Regions from separate parts of the Flavobacterium sp. CAU 1735 genome, predicted to be linked through region 1. Evidence: riboswitches for the same ligand, from Rfam matches in the RefSeq annotation. Region 1 holds a riboswitch; each other region holds the start of a gene.
What was found. Region 1 has a riboswitch for thiamine pyrophosphate ahead of thiD (bifunctional hydroxymethylpyrimidine kinase/phosphomethylpyrimidine kinase). Riboswitches for the same ligand answer to the same signal wherever they lie in the genome.

Region 1 (3,282 bases):
AGGTTGTACCGATTAGTTTGATTGGAATCTTTGTGTTGCTATTTATTATGTTCGGAAATATAAAAGACTCCTTACTTGTATTAGCGAACGTTCCGTTTGCCGTAATCGGAGGTATCATTGCCTTACACCTTACCGGAATTAATTTTGGTATTTCGGCCGGAGTTGGATTTATTGCTCTTTTTGGTATCTGTATTCAAAACGGTGTAATTCTGATATCGGAATTCCATAAGAACCTCAAGGAAAAAATGGATCTCAACACTTCGATTATCGAAGCCGTAAAAATCAGAACCCGTCCGGTAGTGATGACCGCCTTAATGGCTTCCATCGGATTATTACCGGCGGCTACTTCAACCGGAATTGGTTCGGAATCTCAAAAACCGCTGGCCATTGTGATCATCGGTGGATTGATCACCGCTACCGTACTAACGTTATTGGTATTCCCGATTATATTCTGGGTATTTAACCGTAAAAAACATCAGCCAATAGACTGATTGTAAATAGCTTTTTATTTTTTATTTGTTATTTTGGTTATTTGGGAGAAGCCTCGTTATTTAACGAGGTTTTTCTTTTTTAACCCTTTTCTGCGGTTCAAAAAAATGATTTAACGGACCATTACCCTTTCCTATCGCAACATCGGCACCTTCCGATATTGCCCGGTGTACATACTGTTGCGCCAGACTAACGGCATCGGATAAGTTGTTCCCAAGTGCCAGATAACTCGCAATAGCCGCCGACAAGGTACAACCCGAACCGTGCATATTGTTTGTCTCTATTTTTTCGGAAGTATGGGTTGCTATCACACCTTGTTTATCAAACAAAAGTGAAGTCAGTACTGTAGTTGGCAAATGCCCGCCTTTTAGTAATAAATGCGGACAACCTTTTTGCATGATCATCGCTCCAGCGCTATGCATTTCCGCTACACTTGTAATTGGACTCCCTGTTAAAACGGCTGCTTCATCGAGATTGGGTGTGATCAGCGTCGCCAATGGAAACAGCTTGTCTACAATTTCGGTTATGGTTTCGGATTCAATCAAACGATGACCACTAGTAGCGACCATTACCGGGTCGAATACCACCGGAATGTCCGGATATTCTCGAAGTATAGCCGCAATAACGGCTACGAGTTCCTGTGTATGCACCATTCCAATTTTGATTGCATCCGGACGAATATCTTCCAGTATCGTTTGCAATTGCAAGGCTACGATTTCAGGCGGAATGCTATGAATCGCTTTTACACCACCCGTATTTTGCACCGGAAGTGCCGTTAACACCGATGTAGGATAACATCCTAATGCATTGATTGTATTGGTGTCGCCCTGGATTCCGGCTCCACCACTTCCATCGAATCCGGCTATGGTTAAAACTACCGGATAGGTATATTTTGTATTCATACTATTACTATTGCTTCCTTCCCGAATAATAATTCAGGTTATTCCGATTGTTACTAAAATGGCAATAGTTGTCCCGATAAAGACAAATAAAAGAAGATAAACTTTTCCCTACGCCGGTGTTAACCGGATCAGGTTCAAAGGGACTCTCTCAATTCTTTTCAGAATACCCCTAAAGCCGTAGTAAATGTAGTGAAAAATAGAATTGTTTTTGTTTTTTACAACCGACAGGTTTTAGAAACCTATCCGGTGTAACTATGATTTTGGTACTCATTCTGAGTGACAATACGCAAATACACTCAAAAGAATTTTTCTATTCTTTATTTCAGTTAAAACGTTTAAATTTAAAACGTTAACTTCTAGAACATACAAACGCTCCTCCGCTATTGGTTTTATTTCAAATAAAAGCATATAAGCTAAAATTGCATTGTAAATCAAATTTATTAATCTTTTAAAGTAAATTGAAAATGAAAAAAAAGAAGCAGAATTTAAGTTTGGAAGCCTTTAAAAACATGGCTTTTACGATACAAAGTGAGGAGGTACTCAAAACTATAAATGGTGGTTTGGAAAATTTATGGGATTGCCATGGTATTTGGGGAAAAGTTGGGAAAACGGCACGGGAATGGGGTGAATTTTTGGATAAGCATCCTAAATTGTAATTTTTTCAAGACTTAAAAATAGTATCTCTTTTATAAATCCTATAATCTTAGAGAAGTATGCTTATATTAAAACACTTTGTTTGGTTTGTTTTATTTCCTTCAAAAGAGATTATCACCTCAAATGGTATCAAGGATAAAATAAATAGCATACTATTTTTAATTCTTTTAAATTTTGTTTTTTTGCTATTTAGTTCCCTCTTAACGGTATACTTGTTACCTGATTTTCAATCTGCTTATCCTTCAGAACAAGGTGTCAAATGGCTCTTTTTATTTCCTATTATTATAGCTCCGCTCCGGGAAGAAATCCTCTTTCGACTTTACCTAAAATACAGCAGGTTTAATTTATCCTGCTTTTTAGGTATACTGACATTAGTGCTTACTTTACTGGTTTCTTCCGAAGTCATATTCGAAAATTGGCTACCAAATACGCTTGCTTTTTTATCAGGAGGTATGGTTTTTATTTGTTCTTTTATCTTTTTAAAAAAATACGATCACCTTTTCGATTATTTTTTTAAAAGACATGTCAGGCTCTTTGTTATTTTTAGTGTGATCACCTTTGGTTATCTGCATTTGCCAAACTTTAAAATTACCCGGGAAATTCTTTTTTTAAGTCCGCTTATATTGCTTCCGTATTTTATGGCCGGGTTTATTTTTAGTTATATCCGGTTGCACTTTGGTTTTATTTATAGTGTAATGACTCATATGATGATAAACCTTCTGGGAACCTCTATTTTAGTACTATTTCAGTAATTTAATTATTTACTGCTATGAACAATCCTATCTATAAAATAATTAAACCACTATTAATAGAGAACTCTTATGAACTCATCAATTCGGTAAAAATATTGCTCTTTAAAGAAAATCAATCCATTTTTGATTTGATCGATTTTAATGATGAAGCAATATACTGCGATCCTTTTATATTTATGTATATCAAAAACAGAGAGCAAGTTTTAGAGAATATCATTATTGGCTATGCAAAAAATAACATGGAAATTGAGATCACTACTGATGAATTTGGTAGAATTTATATTCCAAATGTTGGCTGGCTACATACTTCTTATAAGAAAACTCGTTTAAAATTACATGGAAAAGAGCTAAAACTATCAAAAAATGATCGCATGATTCATTTTAAACATGAACCGATATACCATATTGAAAACACTAAAATAGAGTTATTGAAATATAATCTTGCTTCGCTAAAACCTTTTTACTGTGATTCCGAAGGCGTATTT
Region 2 (3,282 bases), on a different contig from region 1:
TTACAGAATATGTAAAATCAGTAGACGGTGCTTTAACTGTTACAGGTTTCAAAAGAGCTGCTTTAGCATAATACGAGTCCTTCGGGAAAATCATATAGCAAAACCCTGGTCATTGACCAGGGTTTTCTTTTTTACACATCCTACATCCGTTACACGATCAATCGGATAAATATTTTTTATCCATAATACACAAAATTAGTACCTTTGATAGATATCAAAAACACTACCCTGAAATGTTTAAAACAAAAAGAGACCTGGTTTATATCATCTTAGCCGGGATCTTTATAGCCAATGCCGTTGTAGCCGAATTGACCGGTGGAAAACTGATCCAGATAGGACCTTTTATTATGAGTATCGGAATTATTCCGTGGCCTGTGGTATTTATCACCACCGACTTGATCAACGAGCATTTCGGCCGTGATGGCGTTAAAAAATTATCGTTTATCACCGCCGGACTTATCGCCTATTGTTTGCTAATCCTTTTCGTAGCCATACAAATTCCGGCCGCCAAAGGCATCAGTACCGTAACCGACGAACAATTTAAAACGGTATTCGGACAAGGCGTCTGGATTATGATCGCCAGTATTATCGCCTTTCTCGTTTCGCAGCTCATTGACGTATCCATATTCTGGTTTTTACGCAATAAAACCGGAAAAAAGATGATCTGGCTCCGAAGTACCGGTTCAACCGTAATTTCGCAGTTATTCGACAGCTTTATCGTTTCCGGTATCGCCTTCTGGATGACCGGTAAAATAACCACCGCCGAATACATCAATATGGCCACAACCGGCTATACTTTTAAATTGATCATCGCTATTTGCTTAACGCCGATGATTTATTTAGGACACTATATAATCGAAAAATATTTATCAGAAGACCCAATATCCGATGGAGACTAAAGAACGATGCGGATGGTGCAAAAACGATGCGCTATACGAAAAATATCACGACGAAGAATGGGGCGTACCCGTTTACGAAGATCAGAAGTTATTCGAATTTCTGATATTGGAAACCTTTCAGGCCGGCTTAAGCTGGATTACCATTTTACGAAAACGGGAAAACTTCCGTGAAGCCTTTGATCAATTCGATTATAAAATCGTTGCGCAATACACCGAAGAAAAAATACAGGAGTTACTGGAAAATCCGGGCATCATTCGCAACAAACTTAAAGTCCGAGCAGCCGTTTCCAATGCACAGGCTTTTATGCAGGTGCAACAGGAATTTGGCAGTTTTTCCAAGTATATCTGGGGATTTACCGGCGGTGGACCGATAGTAAATACCCGCACAACCTTGCGCGATATTCCGGCTACTACACCCCTATCCGATCAGATCAGTAAAGACCTCAAAAAACGAGGCTTTAAGTTTGTCGGATCAACCGTAGTTTATGCGCATATGCAAGCTACCGGTATGGTAAACGATCATATTGAAAGCTGCTGGAAACGTAACTAACCCACACCTGTCCGAATGTTAAATCCGTACTTTCCGGATTTACATTTCAAATTAAACATTACATTTGCTTCACTTTAGGGGTGTCTATATACCATATAGGCTGAGATTTTACCCTTTGAACCTGATCCAGTTCATACTGGCGTAGGGAAAAGTGCAATGACTTCATTCTATGTAGCCATTCCTAAAGTGTATACCTATATCGCAACTTTAAGGAATGGAAATCACAATCAACAATCAACCCGTAACAGTACCCGACGGTCTAACCGTTCAGGATTTGCTATATCGCGAACTTCCCGATAAGCAAAACGGTATTGCTCTTGCCATTAACAACACGGTTATTCCCAAAACCGAATGGCCCAACCATTACATCACCGAAAACGATCACATTCTGATCATTTCTGCAACCCAGGGAGGATGATAACTTGCTAAACACTACATAAAATGAACGAAAACCAACACGAAATTTCAAGAACACCGTTTCCGAATTCAACGAAAGTCTATATCTCGGGTGAAATTCATCCGATTAAAGTCGCCATGCGCGAAATTTCCTTACACGATACCAAGCTGAGTAATGGCGGTAGCGAGCACAATCCGCCGGTAACGGTTTACGATACCAGTGGTCCATATACCGATCCCAACGTAGCAATCGATGTTCGCAAAGGACTCGAACGCCTACGCGAACAATGGATACTTGACCGTAACGATGTTGAAATCTTAGATTCCGTAAGTTCCGACTATGGGAAAGAACGTCTGAACAACCCGAAACTGGATCATTTGCGTTTTGAATACCTACACCAACCCAAACGCGCCAAAACGGGACATAATGTAAGTCAGCTGCACTACGCTAAAAAAGGCATTATTACTCCGGAAATGGAATATATCGCCATCCGCGAAAACCAACGTATCGAACAACTAAACGCACAAACGGCCGCCATGCAACAGCAGCATAGCGGAGAGAGTTTTGGAGCCAATACCCCCAAAAAACACATCACCCCGGAATTTGTCCGTAGTGAAGTTGCCGCAGGTCGGGCGATTATTCCAAACAACATCAACCATCCGGAAAGCGAACCCATGATTGTAGGCCGAAACTTTTTGGTTAAAATCAACGCCAATATTGGGAACAGTGCCGTGACTTCGAGCATTGAAGAAGAAGTCGAAAAAGCCGTATGGGCGTGTCGTTGGGGCGCCGATACGATTATGGACTTATCTACCGGAAAAAACATTCACGAAACCCGCGAATGGATTATCCGAAATTCCCCGGTTCCGATTGGTACCGTACCGATTTATCAGGCCTTGGAAAAAGTAAAAGGCATCGCCGAAGACCTGACCTGGGAAATTTTCAGAGACACTTTGATTGAACAGGCCGAACAAGGTGTTTCCTACTTTACCATTCATGCCGGCGTACTACTGCGTTATATTCACCTAACCGCAAATCGCGTAACCGGAATTGTATCAAGAGGTGGTTCCATCATGGCCAAATGGTGTTTATTTCATCATAAAGAAAACTTTCTGTACACCCATTTCGAGGAAATCTGCGACATCATGAAAGCCTACGACGTTGCCTTTTCCCTTGGCGACGGACTACGTCCCGGATCGATCGCCGATGCGAATGATGCCGCACAATTTGCCGAACTGGAAACCCTGGGCGAACTAACCAAAATTGCCTGGAAACACGATGTACAGGTATTTATAGAAGGCCCGGGACACGTGCCAATGCACATGATCAAAGAAAACATGGACAAGCAACTGGAACATTGTGCCGAAGCGCCATTCTATACCTTAGGCCCATTGACCACCGATATCGCTCCAGGATATGATCATATTACATCCGCT
Region 3 (3,282 bases), on a different contig from region 1:
TGTCACCGGCAAAATTCGATTTTCTGAATAAACCGAAAGGCGTATTGCCGTTCCATCAGGAAAAAGAAGCGATCACAACGCCAATTTATAAGCATCTCAAAGAAGCACAGGCATACACCAATGTAGAGGGTAAGCATCATATTCATTTTACAGTTTCGGAAGAACATTTGGAAGGTTTTTCAGAAGTGGTTTTGACGAATGAAAATGCAGTCGATGTTGACTATTCTTTTCAGGATAAAGCCACGGATACATTAGCGGTTGGCCTTGATAATGATCCGTTCCGACTGGAAGACGGTTCGCTTTTCTTCCGACCGGGCGGACATGGGGCGTTGATTCAGAATCTAAACCGACTGACCAGCGATATTGTTTTCGTGAAAAATATCGATAATGTTTGTTTTAATCATTTTGAAGGGATAGTTCGGTATAAAAAATTATTAGGTGGATTGCTGATACGACTACAGGAACAAATTTTCGAAAGTCTAAAGGTATTGGAAACAACAACCGATCCGGCGATTGTTCAAAAAATAATTGATTTTGCTACCGGCGAACTAAATGTTGTCTTACCGCGTAATTTTTCAAAATATACATTCGAAAACCAAAAGAGTCAGTTGTTTCAGCTTTTAAACCGACCGATACGGGTGTGTGGTATGGTGAAAAATGAAGGAGAACCGGGCGGCGGACCGTTTTGGGTGACGGGTGAAGAAGGCATGCATTCGTTGCAAATTGTGGAATCGTCACAAATAGATCTTCAAAATAAAAAGCAGGCATTAATCCTAAGCGAATCGACGCATTTTAATCCGGTCGATTTGGTTTGTGGTGTAAAAGATTATAAAGGAGAAAAATTCAATCTGGAAAATTATGTTGATCATAATACCGGATTTATTGTCAATAAAACCAAAGGCTGTAAAGATATTAAAGCCTATGAGTTACCGGGCTTATGGAACGGTGCGATGGCCAACTGGATTACGGTTTTTGCCGAAGTGCCGCTTCTGACCTTTAATCCGGTGAAAACCGTAAACGACTTATTAAAACCGGCGCATCAGCCACGATAATATGCAAAAAGAAATACTATTTGCCGAATTACGCTATAAGGCGGTAAGAAGTAGTGGTGCGGGTGGTCAGCATGTAAATAAAGTAGCGACCAAAATACAACTGGTTTTTGATGTTGCAGGTTCCGGAGCGTTTACCGATGATGAAAAAACACTCCTGATGGCGAAACTTGAAAACCGACTAACAAAAGAAGGTGTTTTGTTGCTTAGTTGCGGGGAAAGTCGAAGCCAGCTTAAAAATAAAGAAATCGTGACAACGCGTTTTCTATCGCTGATGCAACAGGCTTTGCAGGTCGAAAAAGAACGAAAAGCAACCCGTATTCCACATGCGGCGGTAAAAAAACGGATTCAAAACAAACGATTTCAGGCACAGAAAAAAGAATCGCGCCGGAAACCCGGAATGGAATAAATTAGGAATTGTGTAATCGCAATAGGGAAAAAACGTTCTTTTTTGTGTTTTTTCTATCCGGATTTGATTTTATGCGATTTCTTTTTATAATTTTGTCCTGTCTCAAAGGGGTGCTTATATCCGGATTCAAAACCGGACAATCGAGCTGAGATCATACCCAATGAACCTGGAACAGGTAATGCTGTTTAGGGAATAAGACATCACAGATGCCGTAGGGTATTCGTGTGTCGTGGAAACATCATTTTTTATTAATCAAAGAATAATTACCCCTTTTATTCGTAACATTTTACGAATGAAAACAGTATTACAATCCGTTGTGGCGTTACTATGTCTTCAGCCGGTGGTGCTTTTCGCACAGGAAAAAACCGTAACCGATTCTACAAAAACAAAACAACTGGACGAAGTATTGGTATCGGCGGTTCGTGCTGCCGACAAAACGCCGGTTACGTTTAGTAATGTCGGAAAAAAACAAATATCCGAACGAAACCTTGGTCAGGATATACCTGTCCTGATAAATTACCTGCCGTCGGTGGTAACCACAACCGATGCTGGGAATGGCGTAGGCTATACCGGAATTCGGGTGCGGGGTAGCGATGCGACCCGTGTGAATGTAACCATTAATGGAATTCCGTATAACGACTCGGAATCTCAGGGAACTTTCTGGGTGAACATGCCCGATTTTGCCTCATCGGTCGAAAGTTTGCAGTTGCAACGCGGTGCCGGAACATCAACCAATGGTGCCGGAGCTTTTGGTGCCAGTTTAAATATGCTAACCGATGGTTATTCGGAAAAAGGAAATGGTGAAATCTCAAATTCCTTTGGAAGTTTTAACACCCGGAAACATACGGTAAAATTCAGCTCGGGATTGTTGAATAACAAATTCGAATTGGCTGGACGTTTGTCGAAAATCAATTCCGATGGTTATATCGACCGGGCGTCTTCCGATCTGAAATCATATTTCCTTCAGGGTACCTATGTGGGGAAAACAACCTTGATCAAAGCATTGGTTTTTGGAGGTTCGGAAAAAACATACCAGTCTTGGAACGGTTTGGATGGGATGGAACTGAAAGATTTAGGTTTGGACGAAAATATGTTGGATAACAATCCGAGGTTTAATATTTCCGGTTTGTATTTTGATGATAACGGTCAGGTGAAGTTCTACGATAATCAAACCGATAATTTTAATCAGGATCATTACCAATTACACTGGAATGAAAAATGGAACGATAACTGGTCGACGAATCTGGCGGCGCATTATACCAAAGGAAAAGGTTATTATGAAAGCTATAAGCGAAGTGGGAAGTTCTCGGAATTTGGATTAACGCCGTTTGTCGATAACGGAACAACAATCTCCAGATCGGATCTGATCAACCAAAAATGGCTGGACAACGATTTCTACGGTTTTACATTTTCATCCAATTATAAAAATGACAAACTGGATATGGTTATCGGCGGTGGTGCTAATAAATTTGAAGGCGGTCACTTTGGAAAATTGTTATGGGTAAAGGAAAAAGCAGCCTACGATTACGGTCAGCTTTTTTACGATGACAAAGGAATTAAAACCGATGTCAACGTATTTGCAAAGGCCACCTACGATATTACATCGGCCTTAAGTTTGTATGGTGATTTACAATATCGAAACGTAAATTACAAAGCGAATGCGGTTAAAACCGGATTGGTGGACGATACGTTCCGCTTTTTTAATCCAAAAGGAGGATTGAATTATGTGCTGAATCCTAAAAACAGTTTCTATTTTTCATATGCCAAAGCCAGTCGGGAACCCAATCGTAACGATTATGAAGGAAACGTTCCGAAACCAGAAAA

Region 2: it holds a riboswitch for thiamine pyrophosphate, as region 1 does, so the genes downstream of both, thiS (sulfur carrier protein ThiS) here and thiD (bifunctional hydroxymethylpyrimidine kinase/phosphomethylpyrimidine kinase) in region 1, are expected to answer to the same signal.
Region 3: it holds a riboswitch for thiamine pyrophosphate, as region 1 does, so the genes downstream of both, AAFN64_RS15000 (TonB-dependent receptor) here and thiD (bifunctional hydroxymethylpyrimidine kinase/phosphomethylpyrimidine kinase) in region 1, are expected to answer to the same signal.

The regions. Positions count from the first base shown of each region.
Region 1 is NZ_JBDQQQ010000002.1:176,757-180,038, reverse strand. It holds gene AAFN64_RS07940 (CusA/CzcA family heavy metal efflux RND transporter) at 1-491, shown strand, start outside; gene thiD (bifunctional hydroxymethylpyrimidine kinase/phosphomethylpyrimidine kinase) at 552-1,391, opposite strand; TPP riboswitch at 1,480-1,572, opposite strand; gene AAFN64_RS07930 (hypothetical protein) at 1,856-2,047, shown strand; gene AAFN64_RS07925 (CPBP family glutamic-type intramembrane protease) at 2,105-2,797, shown strand; gene AAFN64_RS07920 (hypothetical protein) at 2,815-3,282, shown strand, end outside.
Region 2 is NZ_JBDQQQ010000007.1:118,629-121,910, forward strand. It holds gene tsf (translation elongation factor Ts) at 1-71, shown strand, start outside; gene AAFN64_RS14915 (queuosine precursor transporter) at 234-899, shown strand; gene AAFN64_RS14920 (DNA-3-methyladenine glycosylase I) at 889-1,449, shown strand; TPP riboswitch at 1,516-1,614, shown strand; gene thiS (sulfur carrier protein ThiS) at 1,664-1,867, shown strand; gene thiC (phosphomethylpyrimidine synthase ThiC) at 1,891-3,282, shown strand, end outside.
Region 3 is NZ_JBDQQQ010000007.1:132,700-135,981, reverse strand. It holds gene AAFN64_RS15010 (DUF4301 family protein) at 1-1,052, shown strand, start outside; gene arfB (alternative ribosome rescue aminoacyl-tRNA hydrolase ArfB) at 1,054-1,458, shown strand; TPP riboswitch at 1,555-1,667, shown strand; gene AAFN64_RS15000 (TonB-dependent receptor) at 1,751-3,282, shown strand, end outside.